Regions from separate parts of the Paracoccus sp. NBH48 genome, predicted to be linked through region 1. Evidence: riboswitches for the same ligand, from Rfam matches in the RefSeq annotation. Region 1 holds a riboswitch; the other holds the start of a gene.
What was found. Region 1 has a riboswitch for cobalamin ahead of F1642_RS11635 (ABC transporter substrate-binding protein). Riboswitches for the same ligand answer to the same signal wherever they lie in the genome.
Positions count from the first base shown of each region.

Region 2: it holds a riboswitch for cobalamin, as region 1 does, so the genes downstream of both, F1642_RS09310 (DUF1636 domain-containing protein) here and F1642_RS11635 (ABC transporter substrate-binding protein) in region 1, are expected to answer to the same signal.

Region 1 covers NZ_VUOJ01000005.1:81,562-85,769, forward strand. The annotation lists gene F1642_RS11620 (TRAP transporter small permease subunit) at 1-296, shown strand, start outside; gene F1642_RS11625 (TRAP transporter large permease subunit) at 296-1,612, shown strand; gene F1642_RS11630 (hypothetical protein) at 1,738-1,992, shown strand; cobalamin riboswitch at 2,241-2,458, shown strand; gene F1642_RS11635 (ABC transporter substrate-binding protein) at 2,596-3,603, shown strand; gene F1642_RS11640 (iron ABC transporter permease) at 3,600-4,208, shown strand, end outside.
Region 2 covers NZ_VUOJ01000004.1:495,648-499,855, forward strand. The annotation lists partial or broken gene cobN (cobaltochelatase subunit CobN) at 1-735, opposite strand, end outside; gene cobW (cobalamin biosynthesis protein CobW) at 735-1,778, opposite strand; gene F1642_RS09310 (DUF1636 domain-containing protein) at 1,781-2,191, opposite strand; cobalamin riboswitch at 2,286-2,512, opposite strand; gene cobO (cob(I)yrinic acid a,c-diamide adenosyltransferase) at 2,553-3,182, shown strand; gene otsB (trehalose-phosphatase) at 3,284-4,006, shown strand; gene F1642_RS09325 (trehalose-6-phosphate synthase) at 4,016-4,208, shown strand, end outside.

The DNA of each region.
Region 1 (4,208 bases):
GGGTCGTCCTGGTCTATGACCTGCTGCCGCCCGCCGCGCGGCGGGTGGCCGACATCCTCATCTCGGCGATCTGCGGCCTGTCCTCGGGCGCCTTCGCCTGGGCGGCCTGGCAGATGGTCAAGCGGTCCGCCTGGCGCCCCGACGGCAGCTTTCACCTCGAGACCTCGGGCTCGGCCTGGAACCCGGCCTATCCGGGCGTGCTCAAGGTGCTGCTGATGGTGGCGCTGGCGATCATGGCCCTGCAATTCGCCATCCTGACCGTCAACTATGCCCGCGGGCACAAGGGAGCCCGCTGATGGAGATCTTCGGTTCGCTGCAATCCCTGGGGATCGAGGCCGGGACGGGCCTCCTGTTCGCGCTGCTGCTGCTTTTGCTGCTGACGGGCATCCCGCTGGCCTTCGTCACGCTGCTGGTCACGCTGATCTTCGCGCTGGGGTGGTTCGGCCCGAACGTCGTGCCGCTGATCACCAGCCGCGTCTACACCTTCGTGTCCAGCTTCGTCTTCGTGTCGGTGCCGATGTTCGTGCTGATGGCCGCGATCCTGGACCGCAGCGGCATCGCCCGCGACCTGTTCGAGGCGATGCGCCTGGTCGGCGGCCGCATCCGCGGCGGCGTGGCGGTCCAGACGATCTTCGTGGCCGTCATCCTGGCCGCCATGTCCGGCATCATCGGCGGAGAGGTCGTGCTGCTGGGCCTAATCGCGCTGCCCCAGATGCTGGCCCAGGGCTATGACCGCAAGCTGGCCATCGGCGTCGTCTGCGCGGGCGGCAGCCTGGGGACCATGGTGCCGCCTTCGATCGTGCTGATCATCTATGGCCTGACCGCGAACGTCTCGATCGGCGACCTATTCACGGCCGCCTTCGTGCCGGGCTTCATGCTGGCGCTGCTCTATGTGGCCTATGTGCTGATCCGTGCCTGGCTGACGCCGGGCGACGTGCCCCCGGCCGTCACCGCCCGCGTCCCGCGGGACGAAAAGCTGCGCCTGCTCAAGGGCCTGTTCCTGCCGATCCTGGTCGTGATCATGGTGCTGGGCTCCATCTATGGCGGCATCGCATCCGTGACCGAGGCCAGCGCCGTGGGCGTGGCGGGCGTGCTGATCTCGACCGTGATCCGCGGCGAATTCACCTGGGGCCTGCTGCGCGGCGCGGCCATGCAGACGCTGCAGACAGTCGGCATGATCGTCTGGATCGGCATCGGTGCATCTGCCCTGGTGGGCGTCTTCAACCTGATGGGCGGCATCAACTTCGTGTCGGAACTGATCACCGGCATCAGCGACAACCCGACGATCATCATCCTGTTCATGATGGCGATCCTGTTCGTGCTGGGTATGTTCCTGGACTGGGTCGGCATCGCGCTGCTGACCATGCCGATCTTCGTGCCGATCATCGTCAGCCTGGGATACGACCCCGTCTGGTTCGGGGTGCTGTTCGCGATGAACATGCAGGTCAGCTTCCTGTCGCCGCCCTTCGGGCCCGCCGCCTTCTACCTGAAGTCAGTGACCCCGCCGGACATCTCGCTGGGAGAAATCTTCCGCGCCCTGCTGCCCTTCATCGGGCTGCAGATCCTGGCGGTGGGCCTGCTGATCCTGTTCCCGGCCCTGGCGATCTACTGATCGCCTGCCGTGGATCGGGGGGCATGCCGGATGCGGCGTGCCCCCTTTTCGTTCGGGGACAGGAATGTTGCACCGGCAAGCGGATTGACGGATGATCCGGGTCCGTCACCCAAGGCTGACCCACCATGCACGACCCCGAACCCGTCCCCCGTCCGGACCTGTTCACGAACAAGGACCATGACGCCTGGCTGGAGCAGTTCCTGTTCCTGCGATACACCCTGCACATGCCGGCCGAACGCATCGCCCAGATCGACTATGGCCTTGACCCTGACCATCCCGAAGCCCCGATCGCCGGCCTGTTCTGGGGCAGCCAGATCGAGCGGGACTATCCCCGGCTGGACCTTCGCCACCTGTGGCGAAAGAGGCCCGGCCAGGTTTGAAGCCCTGCGGTGTCAGGCGCTGGATCGCCCGGTGGTCTGACGCCCTATATCCGACCCCCCATCAATGCCTGGCAGGAAGGACTGCGACCAACTCCTTCCTCCGCAGGGCGCCAGCGCGTTCGACCAGCGGCGCACCGGTCGCCGGGATCAGGCTGGCATAAGCGGCGGGTGTCACAGGTGCGTCGGCCGTGGTGGCCGGGTCGGCTGCGGGCTGCTTGCCGCGGCAGTTGACTTTGTCCCCACCCGGCGGCATTTCCGTCCGTGATGGTTCCCGTGCCGGCCAAGGCCCCGGCAGGGTGAAAAGGGAACGTGGTGAGGTGTAGCCATCAGGCGCCGAATCCGCGACTGCCCCCGCAACTGTAAGCGGTAGCCGACCCCATGATGCCACTGGCGCCCCCTGCGCCGGGAAGGCGGGGAAGGCCGCGACCCGCAAGTCAGGAGACCTGCCATCATGACCTGAACCAACCCGGGCGGGGTGCCCCGGAGAAAGACCGCATGCGCCGATCCACGGCCTTCATCCGACGCGACCGCGAAGGTGGGTGGGACCCCGGTGACGCCGCTGCGCCTTTTTCAGCCCCGTCCTTCGTTTCATGAAGGACGACCATGACGACCAGAATCTTCCTGACGACCGCGGTGGCGCTGGGCCTGGGCCAGGCGGCCCTTGCCGCGCCGACCGACTATCCGCTGGTGATCGACAATTGCGGGCACCAAGTGACCATCCCCGCGCGTCCCGACAACGTCGTGTCGATCGGCCAGTCCACGACCGAGATCCTGTATGCGCTGGGCCAGGCGGACCGGATGGCCGGGACCGCGCTGTGGTTCACCCCGGTGCTGCCCGCCTTTGCAGAGGATGATGCCAGGGTTGACCGCATCAGCGACGACACGCCCAGCTTTGAATCGGTGGTGAACCGGCGCCCCGGCTTCGTGCCGACGATGTTCGCCTGGATGATCGGGGATCAGGGGGCGGTCGGCACGCGCCGGCAGTTCGCCGATCTGGGCATTCCGGCCTATGTCATGCCCACGGACTGCCAAGGCAAGGACAACAGCGTGGGCGCCGACGGCACCCGCCTTGCGCCCTTCGACATCGCGACGCTGTGGGACGGCATCGACCAGATCGCGCGCGTCATGGACGCGCAGGACGCGGGCCAGGCGCTGATCGCCGACCTGCAGGCCCGAGAGGTGGCGGTCGTGGAGCGCGCGCGGGCGATGGACCTGCCGGATGCGTCCGCGGCGGTCTGGTTCTCCTCGGCCGATCTGGCGCTGGACCCCTACATGGCGGGCGGGATGGGCGTCCCGGCCTGGATGATGGACCGCCTTGGCCTGCGCAACGTCGTGACCTCGGACGAGGAATGGCCCGCCGTAGGGTGGGAGACGATCGCCCGTGCCGACCCCTCGGTGCTGGTGATCGCGCGCATGGACCGCCGCCGCTTTCCTGCCGACGATGTCGAGGCAAAGCTGCGCTTTCTGAAAACGGACCCGGTCACGCGCCGGATGACCGCCGTGCGCCGGGATCGCATCGTCATCCTGGACGCCGAGGCGCTGCATCCCGGCATTCGCATGATCGACGGGCTGGAGGCCTTGGCGGCGGGCATGGACGGGCTGTCCGAATGACCGCCGATGTCGGGGTGCCGACCGTCCGCCGCCCCTTGGCCCCGGTCTGGCTGTGGGTGTCGCTGCTGATCGTGGCGGCCCCCCTGGCCGGCACCGCCCTGGGGGAAACGCCGATCCCCCTCTCGACCGTCTGGCAGGCGCTGGCCAACCAGATGCTGGGTGCGGGCTATCCGCTGGACCCGATCGATCAGGGTATCGTCTGGGCTTACCGCCTGCCGCGCGCGCTGGTGGCAGGGGCCTGCGGAGCGGGGCTGGCGATCTCGGGGCTGGTCCTGCAGACGCTGTTGCGCAACGCACTGGCCGACCCCTATCTGCTGGGCATCTCGGCGGGGGCGTCTACGGGGGCCGTGACGGTCGCGGTGGCGGGGATCGGCGCGGGGTTCGTGCCGATGTCGGCGGGCGCGCTGCTGGGCGCGATCGCGGCCTTTGCGTTGGTGGTGGGGTTGGCGCGCCTGTCGGGTGGCGGTCCGGGCGCGCGGGGTGCCGCGCAGATCGTGCTGGCAGGCATCGCCGGGTCGCAGCTGTTCAACGCCCTGACCAGCTTCATCATCGCGCGGTCGGCCAGTGCGGAACAGGCGCGCGGCATCATGTTCTGGCTGCTGGGC
Region 2 (4,208 bases), on a different contig from region 1:
ATCGGCCAGCCAGTCGCCCAGGCCCGGCGCCTTCAGCGACGGGGCAAAGACGCCCATCGCCACGATGCCCCGCGCCCGCAACGCCCGGATCAGCGCATCGATGGGCGCCACATCCGCCGCTGCCAGCCAGCTGCGATAGAAGGTGACCAGCGCCGCGACCGGGCCCGGGTCGGCGACCACCCCCCGGTCGGGGTCGTAGAAGCCCATCGCGGGTAGGGTCTTGACCCCCGGCACGGGCGCGGCCTGCAGGCCCGATGCGATGGCCATCTGCGCCAGCGCCGCCTGCGCCGCGACCGCGCCGCCCTGGTCGCAATGCCGCCGCAGCACGCGCAGGACCGAGGGGGGAACGGTCGAGATCTCCTCCAACCGCGGATCGTCGCGGCCGTCCGCGGGCAGCACGGCCAGCGCGATGCCGCGCCTGCGCGCCAGGTCCTGGACCGAGGCCAGGCCATAGGGCCAATAGGCCTCTCCGCCGATCAACCGGATCAGGATGCCGCGCGCGCCCGACAGGGTGTTCTCGACATAGGTGTCGACCGAAACCGGGTGCCGCAGCGCCACCAGGTTGCAGAGCCGGGTCGAGGGTAGCCCCCCCGCCGCGCGCCGCCAGCCTTCCGCAAACGCCCCCAGGTCGCTGTCCGAAAAGGACAGGACCACCAGATCGCCGGGGGTCTGACCGGGATCATAGGGGGCGTCGGACTGTTCAAGCCCGACCTGTTCGCGGAAGATGACATGCATCAGGCGGGAACACCCTCCAGCACGGCGCGGATCGCGTCGGGGTTCACGTCGTCATGCTCCGCGATCACCACAAGGCGCGACCGGCGCGGGGTCTGGCCCCACGGGCGGTCGTACTGATGGCGCACCCGCGAGCCCACGGCCTGCACCAGAAGGCGCATGGGCTTGCCCGCGACGGCGACATGGCCCTTGACGCGCAGCACGTTCTGCTCGGCGGCCAGACGGGCGATGCGGGCCGCCAGATCGGCGGGATCGGTGATCTCGGGCAGCTCGATCACGACGGTGTCGAAATCCTCATGCTCGTGGTCGTCGGCGCCGTCGTGATGGCTGGGGCGGGCGTCCAGGTCGTCCTCGGCGGCCTTGCCCAGACCCAGGATCAGGCGCGGATCGACCGCGCCCTCGGTCACGGTCAGAATGGGCAGGGGGCGGGGCAACTCGGCCTCGATCGCGGCGCGGGCGGCGGCGACGCCTTCCGGCCCGGCCAGATCGGCCTTGGTCAGCAGGATCACGTCGGCGCAGGCGATCTGATCCTCGAAGACCTCGGACAGGGGCGTCTCGTGGTCCAGGCCAGGGTCGGCGGCGCGCTGCGCGTCCACCGCCGCCACGTCGGGGGCGAAGCGACCGGCCGCCACGGCCTCGGCATCGGCCAGGGCGATCACGCCGTCCACGGTGATCCGCGACCGGATCGCGGGCCAATCGAATGCCTTCAGCAGAGGCTTGGGCAGCGCCAGCCCGGACGTCTCGATCAGGATGTGGTCCGGGCGGGCGGGCAGCGCCATCAGCGCCTCCAGCGTGGGGATGAAATCGTCGGCGACGGTGCAGCAGATGCAGCCGTTCGACAGCTCGACGATATTCTCGGCCGGGCAGGCGGCGTCGGCGCAACCCTTGAGGATCTCTCCATCGACACCCATCGTGCCGAATTCGTTCACGATCACCGCAAGGCGCAGCCCCTGGGGGTTGGCCATCAGATGGCGCACCAGGGTCGTCTTGCCCGACCCCAGAAAGCCGGTGATCACGGTGACGGGGGTCTTCACGAGGTCGTTCATGGTCACTCCTGCGACAGGGTATGCGGGGGGATGCGGGCAAGGCTCTGCTTGCGGAAGACGGCGGGGCGTTCGCGCCACGGCACGATGCCGTCGGCGGTCCCGGCATAGGCGCGCGCGCCCGACAGGATGTCGGCGGCGTCGTCCAGCGTCAGGCGGCCATAGACATAGGACCACTTGCCCGGCGCGGACAGCGCGACGGAACAGCCCTGCGAACAGGCGGAAAGGCATTCGACGGGGCGGATCTCGACGCCGTCTGGGGCGGTGCGGGACAGCAGGTCGTGCAGCCGGGCGCCAAGGCGCGGCGCGTCCGGGCCAAGGGCATCCGTCCTTGCGGCATCGGTCCCTGCGGCATCGGGAACCGGGTCGGGCACGGTGCCGCGACAGGTGGTGCAGACATGCAGAACGGCGCGCATCGCGGCCCCTTCCTTGTTGCGGCAAGGGGCGTCCGAGAGGAGGCGGCACGGGGCATCCGGCCATCACCTGCCGGTCGCGAAACACCCCGTTCGCCCGTCATCGTCAGGTGCTGGCAGGTCTCCCGGCTTGCGGATTCAGGGGCGGATGCCCCGACGGTCGTCCCACCTTCCCAGCCCCAATCGGGGCCAGTGGATCGGGCGACCTCTCCGGTCACGGTCGCGGGGGCGGCTGCGCTTGGGGTCGCGGGTCTGATGACCCGGGGCCTTGTCGCATTCCCTCTTCGCCTGTCATAGACAGGAACCAACACGCCCTCACCCAAACCCCCGCACCCGCCGTTTGTCAACCGCAAGGAGCGACCCGATGACGCAGACCGACCCGATTTCCGCCGAGGATCAGGACCGCCACGCCGCCAAGATGGCCAGGAAAAAGGCCGCCCGCGACCGCATGATGGAGACCAAGACCGGCGAAAAGGGCCTGATCATCGTCCATACCGGGCCGGGCAAGGGCAAGTCGTCGTCGGGGTTCGGCATGATCATGCGCTCCATCGCGCACGGGATGCCCTGCGCCGTTGTGCAGTTCATCAAGGGCGCGTGGGACACGGGCGAACGCACGCTGCTGACCACGCATTTCACCGGCATCTGCCAGTTCCACGCCATGGGCGAGGGCTTTACCTGGGAGACGCAGGACAAGTCCCGCGACATCGCCATGGCGCAGGCCGGATGGGCGCGCGCGCAGGACCTGATCCGTGACCCGGCCATCCGCATGGTCCTGCTGGACGAGATCAACATCGCGCTGCGCTATGGTTATCTGGACGCGGCCGAGGTGGTGGCCTTTCTGCAGGCGGAAAAGCCCGCCATGACCCATGTGGTGCTGACCGGGCGCGGCGCCCCCGACGCGCTGATCGAGGCCGCCGACCTGGTGACCGAGATGACCCAGGTCAAGCATCCGTTCCGGTCTGGGATCAAGGCGCAGGCCGGGGTCGAATACTGACGCGCGCGGGTTGGCGGTCAAAAAACCTCACGCGGCGGTGAACCCTCGGGGGGAGTCATGGGTTCCCTTTGGTGTATCCCAATCGCCGGAGCCCGCCTGACGTGACCCCACCCCCACTTGCCCCCGACGCCGCCCTGTTCCTGGATTTCGACGGCTGCCTGGTCGACATCGCCCCCCGGCCCGATGCGGTCGTTGTCACGCAGGCGCTGCGCGACCGGCTGGCGGCGCTGTACCGGCGGCAGGGGGGCGCAGTGGCGCTGATCTCGGGGCGCGACGTGGCCGACCTGCGCGGACATATGGACGGGTTCGAGGGGATCGTCGCGGGCAGCCACGGCGCCGAGCTGTCGCTGCGCCCCGGCCGCATCCAGACCCTGCACCGGGTCGATTTCGACGCGGGCCCCCTTCATGCCGCGGCCCATGCCGCCGCCGCGCCCCATCCCGCCCTGTTGGTCGAGGAAAAGCCCCACGGCGTCGCACTGCATTATCGGGACGCCCCCGATCTTCGCACCTTTGTCGAGGGGGTGATGCAGGATCTGGCCGACCGGAACCCGCATCTGGTGCTGCAGCCCGCCAAGATGGCGGTTGAACTGCGCCCCGGTGGCGTCGGCAAGGACAGCGCGCTGGCCCATCTGATGACGCTTGAGCCCTTTGTCGGGCGCGTGCCGGTCTTTGCGGGCGACGATACCACCGACGAACCCGCCATGGCCGAGGCGCAGGCCCGCGGCGGCTTTGCCATCAAGATCGGCGACGGTCCCACCGCCGCGCATCACCGATTGTCCGACCCTGCCGCGCTGGCCGCCTGGCTTGACGCATCGCTGAACTGAGGAATGCCCATGTCCACCGAACCGCGCCTGATCGTCGTCTCGAACCGCCTGCCGCTGGGGGACGACCCCTCGGGGGGGCTGGTGGTGGCGCTGGAGGATGCGCTGCGCAGTTCCGGCGGGGTGTGGGTGGGTTTCTCGGGCGAGGTGACGGACGATCCCGCGCCCGACCTGCAGGACCATCCGGGCGCGGCGTTCCAACGGC